DNA from 3 places in the Ruegeria sp. AD5 genome. Region 1 is predicted to be linked to each of the others. Evidence: riboswitches for the same ligand, from Rfam matches in the RefSeq annotation. Region 1 holds a riboswitch; each other region holds the start of a gene.

Region 1 (3,271 bases):
ACTACCGCATGCGTGGTGACCATGTTTGTTTTCGTGGCCATGGTCGTGGCTATGGGTATCGGATGACATGATTGGACCTCAAGAATCTCTATGGTCCTTTGTAAATAGTTCCTACAGTAACTAGAGCTTCAATACCTTTTATATTTTTTTCATCCGGGTTCTTGGCCTGCGATATTGTTAGTTCATTTCGTCTTGCGGGCCGGCCGTGTGGATGCAATCTAATTGCAGATGACGCAAAAAATTTGGAATAGATCAATGCAGAAACGGATCGCATTTACCATCACGTTAGTCTCGATTACGGCTGGTTGCTCAGCCCAGTTCACTGGGGCCAAAAGCAAAGCATTTGAACCAGGCAACGTGCCAGATTCGGTCGTAGCGCTGGCAGGGCCGGCGCAGGATTTGACCACAGCGCGCCTCCTGCCCGAAGACAATTGCTTTTGGTATGAGCACAGCGGACCCGTCGAGACGACATTGGTACCATTGCGCGCGACGAATGGCGCTCCGATCTGCATTGCGCGCGACGCCTGATCGAAATGAGGGCAGCGACGTCCATGTACGCTGCCCAATATTCATGAGCGGGCTGTGACGCTATCTTCGGCAGAGTATAGGAAAGCGGTCGAGCCGGTTTTCACGTTTGGGTAGAGGTCATTGATATGAGCCATGATCATTCGCACACATCCAGAACTTGCGCGACCGCCGATGCTTCTTGGCTCAGGCGTGCCGTGAATTCTGAGATATGTGTCTCGGTCTCCAACGTATAGATAAAGGGCACGAGAGCCGAGAGCATTATTCGGCCCGGGCTCCATTCCATTCCGGAATTCCGCGTATTCGGGGTTGCGCTCGATCATTGAAGCGGTTGGTGTCCAGTGTGGCCATTCGACCTTTCGGCGGATAACATAGGTGCCGGGCTCGTAAAGATTCCCACGCGCGATCGCTACGCCATAGCGCATTGCGGTCCCGCCTTCTTCGATATGATAGAGATAGCGCGCGACGGCATCCACATGGATGTCACCTGGAACCAAACCATCATTTGCCGCGACGCGTCTTGGTAAAAAACGGTCATGAACACCCCACGGATTTGAGGTCATTGGATCGTAACCAATTGGCGTGACTTGACTGTCCCAATAGGTCTTCTGCGATGCGGTTGGCCAGGTTTTGGCGATCAATGGACTGGCCGCAGACGCCGAGAACAGCGCTGTGGTGGATTGAATGAAATGGCGCCTTGTAAGCATAGGTCTCGTCCTGGTTCACAAGTTTAACGTATTTGGATCGCACTATCGCGAATTAATCCGAATCTTAAAGCCTCTAGCAGCTAGAGCTTCAAGAGGTTTCAGGTAACGCTTGGTTTACCCTGTCGATCAAGTGACCGGTTGCGTGAATCCTGCTTCGGTCGAGTTTACATTGGAATAGGTCGCAAAGACAATTGACACAGGCGAAGCCGCCATTGTAGCGGTGAATTGTTTTCGGTTCCTGATGGCGGAAGCCAAAAGGATTAAAAGGGAATACGGTTCGGTGTTTTCAATGGCGCCAATTCCGTAACTGCCCCCGCAACTGTGAGCGGAGAGCGATGCCAAGACACCACTGGTTTGTAATGGAACCGGGAAGGTTGGCGGAGCGAGCACCCGCGAGTCAGGAGACCTGCCGTAAAGCGCCGGGCTATGCCCAGACTGAACCTGTCGGCCTTACGGTCGATTCAACCTGACAAGCCGCCGGGTGAGGCGGTAGGGAGAAAGAACATGCATATCGAACCGGGCATCGTGAATGGTGCCAAAATCGCGCTTTCCTATGTTACCGCCGCAGGTGCGGCTACTTACGCAGCGAAAGAAACGTTTTCCACATTGCGTGCGAATGGACCTGCATCTTTTGTTATGCGCTCGGTGCTCGCCACCGTTGGGGTTTTCCTTTTCTTCGAAGTCCTGCCGCATTTCCCGGTTGGTGTCTCTGAAGTCCACTTCATCCTGGGGTCGACGCTGTTTCTGCTTCTCGGTGCTGCACCCGCGGCTTTTGGATTGGCAGCTGGTCTCCTGATTCAGGGTGTGTTTTTTGCCCCGTTCGATCTTCCGCAGTACTTCATCAACCTGACCACTCTGCTGGTGCCGCTATTTGCGCTACAGGCACTGGCCAGCCGCATCATCGCACCCGGCACAGCATATGTTGACCTCAAATATGGCCAAGCTCTTGCCCTAAGTGCGACGTATCAGGGAGGAGTAGTCGCATGGGTTGGGTTCTGGGCCTTCTACGGCCAGGGTTTCGGCGCAGAAACCATGGCGTCGGTTCTGTCCTTTGGCGGCGCTTATATGCTGGTAATCGTCATTGAGCCGATTGCTGATCTGGCAGTGCTTGCGGCAGCCAAGGCAATGCGCGGTTTGAACAGTACAGGTCTGGTGACTCCGCGTTTGTACAACGCTGCGAAAGCTTGACCAAAGTTTGAAGCGGTGTCCTATACTTGGGTTGCCGCGAAACAACCAGTAGTCGCAGGACCAAAATTCTATTGTGGCGCGTCTCTAGGGCGCGCCACATTGTTTTTAGCCGCTAGAAACCTGTACCCAACGATCAGGGTGATTTGGGTCCTGTATTCGTAGGAAAAGATACCTCGTTTCCTTCCACGATTTGATCCTGTTGGTGACATTGTCCAGAATCAAATCGCCTTCACTCGAGCGATAAACTAAAACTGCATGGCCACTGCGATTGGTGTCTAAGACAGTGGCAATAAGTAGCTTCGTAGGATCCAAGCCGTTCTGCATTAGTTCAAACTTCTTTTGCAAAGCGAAATCTTCGCAATCCCCTGACCCCTGCATTGGTAGTGTCCAGTATTCCTTTGTCCCGTATTGGTTTTGATCCGAAACGGCGCGGATCCTCCGATTGACGCGCAAGTTAATCGCTTTAACGATCTGTTTCTCCCGCGCTTCTGGCAGACCAGAAGTACGAGTATTCGCGCACGCCCACGAATAATCTTTGCAGAGTGATTTGGCACCCGATGGCGCCTGAACCTCTCTATCTAGTTTGATCCAGGGAAGCTCAGAAGCTTGCAATGAAGCGGCGGAGACAAGGTAGCTGCATATGATACAGGCCAACGATAGATAAACTGGTAACCGTTCCGAGAGTTTTTTCTGAGCGGAAGTAGGTTTTGTCATATCTGCTTTCCCCATACTCGTTTCTCCTGGGTATCTGAAGCTACCGAGCCAAGAGAACTCTATTTCAATCTTTTATGTTCATCGACGCATTACAACAGCTTATTCAATTTAAAATGTAGAGCAGCAAAGTTCGCGAG
Region 2 (3,271 bases), 450 kb from region 1:
TCCTGCAGGAACTTGAAGGTGTCCTCGGCGCCATTGCCGGTCTGATAATCCAACAAAACCAGTAATTCCGGGTTCGATGCGGCAACGGCTTCCCACGAGGTGCGGCCCCAGCTCGTGTCCATGTCATGAGTGACGTTTTCACCACCGGCGGCTGTGATCATCGCATCGGGAATCGCGAATTTACCGGCGGTAAACGGAGCATCTGCAGGACCATCCAGAAGAAAGACGCGGGGCTTGGGCAGTTCAGCAGTCTTGGCTTCGATCGCTGCCAGCTGCTCTTTCCAGCCCGAGACCAGAGCCTCGGCCTTGTCTTCGACTTGCATCACCTTGCCCAAGCGCAACACATCGCCAAACAGAAGATCCATGCTGGCTTCGGGGCGATCCTTGTCCAGATGGACACAGCTTTCCGTTAGAACCAAGGTCTTGATTCCGAACGGTTCCAATGTATCTGGGGTCACATCACCACCCGGCTTCATGCCATAGTACCAACCTGCAAAGAACAGGTCGGGTTCAACCGCCACCAGGTTTTCGACGGTCGGATATTTCGGCGCAAGCTCGGGGATGTCGCCGCGCAGGGCATCAAAATCAGGGCTGGTCTTGTACCAGCCGGTGATGCCGGTCAGGCCGACGATCTTGTCCTGCAGACCCAATGCAAAGGCCATATCGGTCATGTTCATGTCATGCACAACCAGGCGCTTGGGCGCGGTATCAAAAACCAGCGGTTCGCCGCAGTTGTCTACGGTGACTTCTTGCGCAGCAGCACCGCTTGCCATGGCGGTGGCCAACGCCACGGGCCAGATGTATTTCATCTCAGTGTGTTCCTTCGACTAAGTTGAGACTGTGGTTCTTCGAATATCAAGCGCCGGGATCACGCGGCCTTCGTGGAGAAAGCAGAGGAAATCAACGCCAAAAGTTTCGCGGACTCTTTCGGGTGTCAGCACCTTGTCCACCGACCCAAACTCGATCATGAGGGTCGATTTCATCAGCGCCACGTGTGTGGCGAATTCGGGGATCATGACCAGATCGTGTACGATCATGACCACGGTGATCCCAAGCTCGGCGACCAAAGACAGCATCCGCCCTTTTGCATCAGGATCCAGATGGTTGGTCGGTTCGTCCAGAAACAGCAACGAAGGGTTCTGCGCCAAAGCACGTGCGATATGGGCACGCTGACGTTCGCCTCCAGACAGTTGGGCCATGCGCTTGTCCGCGAGATTGGCGAGACCGGTCAGGTCTAAAATCCGGTCCAGCTCTTGCGCGTGGCCTTCGGCAGAGCGGTCCGCACGGATGGGTATTTGCCCCAGCGCAACATAATCGCGTAACGCCAAGCGTCCATCGGGCAGTTCCTGCTGACCTACCACTGCAATCATGCGCGCACGCGCTTTGGCCGTGAGCTTTTTTAGACTGCGTCCTTTGATCCGAACATCACCAAGTGCCAGCGGCTCAGCGCCGCACAACAGATTGAGAAGCGTCGTTTTCCCCGCCCCGTTCGGGCCGGCGATGGCTAGAATGGAACCCTCGTACAACTCGAACGAGACGCCCTGCAACAGGACATCTCCGTTAAGGGCATAATACTCAAGGTTTTCGGCAATCAGAAAGGGTGGCAACGTCATTGCGATGCCCCGTGTTCGATCCGCGGCATGCGCGAGAGGGTTTTATTGAACAACGCCTGCGGGCGATCAGTGGCATTTGTCCAGCCATCCGGGCTTTCACGATACTGCGCTGCAAACTCAGCCAGCGCCTGCACCTCATCCGCGGTCTGAATGCCACCAAAAAGGTATTGCGCCTTTCCTACGGCCTGGAACCCAACCGTTCTGGGACTATCGCAGCCTGCCATGCAAGACGACGCGCGGATCGCAAAACTGCGAGGTAATTTCCCAGTCAACGCATCGCAAATTTCATCAAGGGGCAGCCCTTCAGTGCAGCTTTCGCAGACTAGAATGAAATGATCAGGCGTATCTGGCATGGTCCACTCCACTTGTTTCCAAGCGCATGCGGAAGCTGCCGACAATGTAAACACGCGATTGACGCGCCATCAAAGCCTCCTTCCAGGACGCCCCGCCCCGGGTTGGTTAAACATCTGATGGCAGGTCTCCTGACTTGCGGGTCCGCGCTCGGCCAACCTTCCCGATCCTGTGGACCAGTGGCTGTTTGGCCTTGCTCACCGCTTACAGTTGCGGGGGCAGTTACGGAATTGGCACCATTTTGGCAAACCTCACCGTATTCCCTTTTCATCCCGCGGCAACGCCACCGGGAACCATCAATCGACTGAGTGCCCGAGAACACCGGACACGTCAATGATAAAGTCGAAGGCGCTCAACTCTGGTCGAGGATCGAGCGCGGGCAACCACGTGTCCGTAGCACCAACCGAATGGGTTGGGCTGCGCGCCGAATTTGTCTGGCCACGGCTGTCCATAGTTGGTGTGTTTGGAAATTAGACAATCTGAGGTAAGCTGAACAAATTTAGAGGTTTAGCTTTGTCAGCACCTTACCCCTGTTTGATCATTGCCTGGGTTTATCCAAGGAGACGGTTCTTTGACGCATGTTTCGCAAAACGCATTGCCGCCGGATATTGTTGATGATGTCATTGACCACAATCTCGAGGCCGTTGCACGGTGGAAAGGCCATCGCTTAAGGGCTCAGCATGGGCGCAGTCACGGGTGCGTGGCTGCAACATTCACCGTCAGAAACGATCTACCAGAACAGTTCCGTCACGGCCTGTTTGAACAGCCCGCTGCCTATTCAGCCGCACTTCGCTTTTCCAACGGCGCGCATCTGGATGACCGGAAATCGGATGCCCACGGGATGGCGATCAAGCTTTTTGACGTGCCAGGCCCCAAGCTGATCGACGCCGAGGCACTTGCGCATCTGGGGACCACACAACTCAGCGACGAGTTCGATTTCGTATTGGTCGATCAGGATGTGTTTCCCAGCTACGTCCCCGATGAATATGAGCGATTGGGCAGGCTTGTCGCCACATTACAAGCGGTCCAGCACGCGATCAAAGGGCGACGAAAATGGAGCCTTAGGTTGATCACCAAAGGGCTGCGCGCAGGATTTCGCGCCCTCCTAACTCGTGAAGGCAAGCGTCAGTTTCGCGTCGCGAGTGATTTTGCCTCGAACTATATGCACTCGCCTTTTGAGGTCCATTTCTGGTCGACAACACCGTATCGGCTGGGCCCCGATCTAACAGTCCGATACCTGGCCCGCAGCGCTAAACCAAAAATTCCGGCACATCCGGTAGACGACCCAGATGGGATCGGGCAGTGTT
Region 3 (3,271 bases), 680 kb from region 1:
GTCTGTTTCGTTGGTGGTGAGCCCAGCCAAGCACTTGCAACCGTTCGCCCATGGCATCGGTACCATCAGCGCAATCATTGGTATAAATCAGAATGTCATCAAAGCCGATTGCGTGGTTGTAGGCCACCCAATCGATCATGAAAGGCCCTTCGTTTTTCATCGTTGTTACGATGAGAAAGGTCTCATTCGTCATAAGTTGTTCTCTTGCCTGTGCCGGTGTCGGACTCCTGTCGACCTATTTAGAATAGCACCAGAATTTTGTCCAACCAGGTCGCCAGACAGCCGCAATGCTTGCCGATTAATCTATCTACCGATTCTGTGGGATCACCTCGTAACCCGGTTCTTCTGGCTCGTCGTCCAGCATCTCGGTTGGAAACCCTGGCGCCTGGATCTCCAGTCCGGTCGCGTCCTCTAGCCGCCTGATGATGTTCGGGGACAGTTCACGCTCACCATATCGCGCGATGCCATCTTCGAAAATCTTGATCATCAATGGGTTTATCTCAAGGGGAACTCCGGCACGGTCGGCGACCTCCTGAAACAGACCGATATCTTTTTTCACCAGGTCCATGGTGAAGGAAATATCGCGCGAGCCGTTCAGGATGACCTGACTTTCGGTCTCGTGCACGAAGGATGTGCCTGACGATATCTTGATCGCCTCATAGGTGGTTCCAAGGTCCATGCCGGCGGCCTTGGCTGTCACCAATGCCTCGGCGCAGGTGATCAGGTTGGCGGTCGCCAGATAATTGGTCAACACCTTCAGAACAGAGGCCGAGCCCAGATCGCCCGTGTGCAAAATGCGCCGCCCCATGGTGGTCAGGAATGGCAGGATACGTTCAAAAGTCTCGCGATCACAGCCTGCGAAGATCGAGATATTACCCGTCGCTGCCCGGTGACATCCGCCCGAAACCGGGCAATCCACCGCTGCGCCGCCTCGTTCGATGACCATTGCGCCAAGGCGTTTGACTTCGGCTTCGTCAGTGGTCGACATTTCCATCCAGATTTTGCCAGGGCCGACCTCTGGCAACATTTCCTGCATCACCGCATCCGAGGCCGCAGGAGAAGGCAAACAGGTTATAACAGCATCGCAATCGCGCATCAGTTGCGCCGGGCTTTTGGCGGCTTTGGCACCCTTGGCGACGAATTCGGTCACCAGATCCGGGTTCAGGTCATGAACCGTCAGATCGATACCGTTTCGTAGCAGCGATCCAGATAGCTTGCCCCCTACATTCCCCAGCCCGATAAACCCTACTTTCATGCGCGGTATCCTCCTGTTCGCATCTTGCTGCCATGCCAGCACGTCGTTGCAGAAGTATCATGCCGCCCAGCGACCCCGACAGGTCGCTTTTTATCCGCTTTTTCACGGATCGGCGCGACTCGCTTGACAAGCAACCCTGCCCTGCCGCATGTCCCTTTCGTTGGTGTCTGCGAGAGCAGATGAAAAGGGAATGCGTCAGCGGTTTTTGCCGTCAAACGCAGCCGCCCCCGCGACCGTGACCGGAGAGGGTGCCCAAAGCCACTGGCAGTATGGCCGGGAAGGCGGGACATCCGACAGAGGCCTCCTCTGACATCCGCAAGCCGGGAGACCTGCCAACGCCCGAAGATGAAACCGGACGGGGTGTTCCGGTGTGGGGCTGTGATCGGCCCGCATGAAACCCCGTCCCCCACGAAGAGGATTTTGGGGGGATGAGAGACATGACCGAGACCGCACCGGTCGAACTGCTGGTTTGCACTACCTGCCGTCGCGGGCTGCCTGTCGAGGATGACGCCCAGCGCCCCGGCACGTTGCTGCACAAGGCGCTTGAACAGGCGGGCCTGCCCGAAGGCATTACCTTGAAAGCTGTGGAATGCCTGTCGAATTGCGATGAAGGCTGCTCGATCGTGCTACGCGGAGGACCGGATCGCTGGACTTTCGTGTATGAGCATCTGAACGAGATCGACCATGTCGAAACCATCGTCGAAGGCGCAGCCAAATACCTCGCCACCGAGGACGGTTTGGTCAAATGGCGCGAACGTCCCGAACATTTCCGCAAAAACTGTGCGGCCCGCATTCCCCCGATTGGAGCCCTGAAATGAGCAATCTCGAGAAACTCCCCGTCACTGTGATCACCGGCTTTTTGGGCTCGGGCAAAACCACACTGGTGCGCCATCTGATGCAGAACCCGCAGGGCAAGCGTCTGGCGGTGGTCGTCAACGAATTCGGCGATGTCGGCGTCGATGGCGATATCCTGAAGTCCTGCGCCATTCCTGATTGCCCCGCGGAAAACATCATGGAACTGGCCAATGGTTGCATCTGCTGCACCGTGGCCGATGATTTCATCCCGACCATTGAAGCCCTGATGGCACTAGAGCCGCGCCCCGATCACATCCTGATCGAAACCTCCGGTCTTGCCCTGCCTAAACCGTTGTTGAAGGCGTTCGACTGGCCCGATATCCGCTCGAAAATAACCGTCGATGGCGTGATTGCTCTGGCCGACGCCGAGGCCGTGGCCGCTGGTCGGTTCGCTCCGAATGTCGAGGCGGTGGATGCGCAACGCATGGCAGATGACTCGATTGATCATGAAACTCCCTTGTCCGAGGTGTTCGAGGATCAGATTTCCTGCGCCGACATCATTCTGCTGACCAAGCCTGATCTGGCTGGCCCGGAAGGCGTTGCGAAAGCGAAAGAGATCATCGCCGCCGAAGCGCCCCGCCCCCTGCCCGTAGTCGAAGTGGCTGAGGGTGCCGTGGACGTCCGCGTCGTGCTGGGTCTAGAAGCCGCGGCCGAGGATGACATGGACGCGCGTCCCAGCCATCACGACGGCCATCACGATCACGAGCATGACGATTTCGAAAGCATCATCGTTGAACTGCCCGAGCAAACCGATCCGATTGATCTGGTCGCCAAGATTGAACGATTGGCCAACGAGTTGAATATCCTGCGCGTCAAAGGCTATGCCGCCGTTCAGGGCAAGCCCATGCGCCTACTGGTTCAGGCCGTCGGTGCGCGCGTGCGTCACCAATATGACCGCCCATGGGAGCCCCGCGAAGACCGTCGCTCGCGCCTTGTGGTCATTGCCGAGCATGACGATATCAAAGAGGCCGAGATCCGGGATATCCTCGTGGGTGTAACCGAGGCTGCCGAGTAAGACTTATGCACGTCGTCTTCCGCGAAAGCCATGGGCTCGAACAAACCGAGACCCCGACCGATCTGGGTCAGAGCCCGGCGGACCTGGTGGTGCTGTCCTTTTCCGACAGTGACCTTGGCGCTTTCGCGGCGGGATGGCATCGTGGA

The links. Region 1 has a riboswitch for cobalamin ahead of ACR0JG_RS03575 (energy-coupling factor ABC transporter permease). Riboswitches for the same ligand answer to the same signal wherever they lie in the genome.
Region 2: linked by a shared signal. The riboswitch ahead of ACR0JG_RS05805 (DUF1636 family protein) and the one ahead of ACR0JG_RS03575 (energy-coupling factor ABC transporter permease) in region 1 are both predicted to bind cobalamin.
Region 3: linked by a shared signal. The riboswitch ahead of ACR0JG_RS00145 (DUF1636 family protein) and the one ahead of ACR0JG_RS03575 (energy-coupling factor ABC transporter permease) in region 1 are both predicted to bind cobalamin.

The regions. Positions count from the first base shown of each region.
Region 1 covers NZ_JBQFZR010000001.1:703,335-706,605, reverse strand. The annotation lists gene ACR0JG_RS03590 (heavy metal translocating P-type ATPase) at 1-69, opposite strand, end outside; gene ACR0JG_RS03585 (hypothetical protein) at 256-528, shown strand; gene ACR0JG_RS03580 (L,D-transpeptidase) at 570-1,232, opposite strand; cobalamin riboswitch at 1,448-1,660, shown strand; gene ACR0JG_RS03575 (energy-coupling factor ABC transporter permease) at 1,737-2,420, shown strand; gene ACR0JG_RS03570 (transglutaminase-like cysteine peptidase) at 2,526-3,149, opposite strand.
Region 2 covers NZ_JBQFZR010000001.1:1,153,321-1,156,591, reverse strand. The annotation lists gene ACR0JG_RS05815 (ABC transporter substrate-binding protein) at 1-809, opposite strand, end outside; gene ACR0JG_RS05810 (ABC transporter ATP-binding protein) at 828-1,613, opposite strand; gene ACR0JG_RS05805 (DUF1636 family protein) at 1,610-1,966, opposite strand; cobalamin riboswitch at 2,069-2,277, opposite strand; gene ACR0JG_RS05800 (catalase family protein) at 2,536-3,271, shown strand, end outside.
Region 3 covers NZ_JBQFZR010000001.1:24,863-28,133, forward strand. The annotation lists gene ACR0JG_RS00135 (glycosyltransferase family 2 protein) at 1-193, opposite strand, end outside; gene ACR0JG_RS00140 (NAD(P)-dependent oxidoreductase) at 308-1,294, opposite strand; cobalamin riboswitch at 1,400-1,606, shown strand; gene ACR0JG_RS00145 (DUF1636 family protein) at 1,693-2,073, shown strand; gene cobW (cobalamin biosynthesis protein CobW) at 2,070-3,125, shown strand; gene cobN (cobaltochelatase subunit CobN) at 3,131-3,271, shown strand, end outside.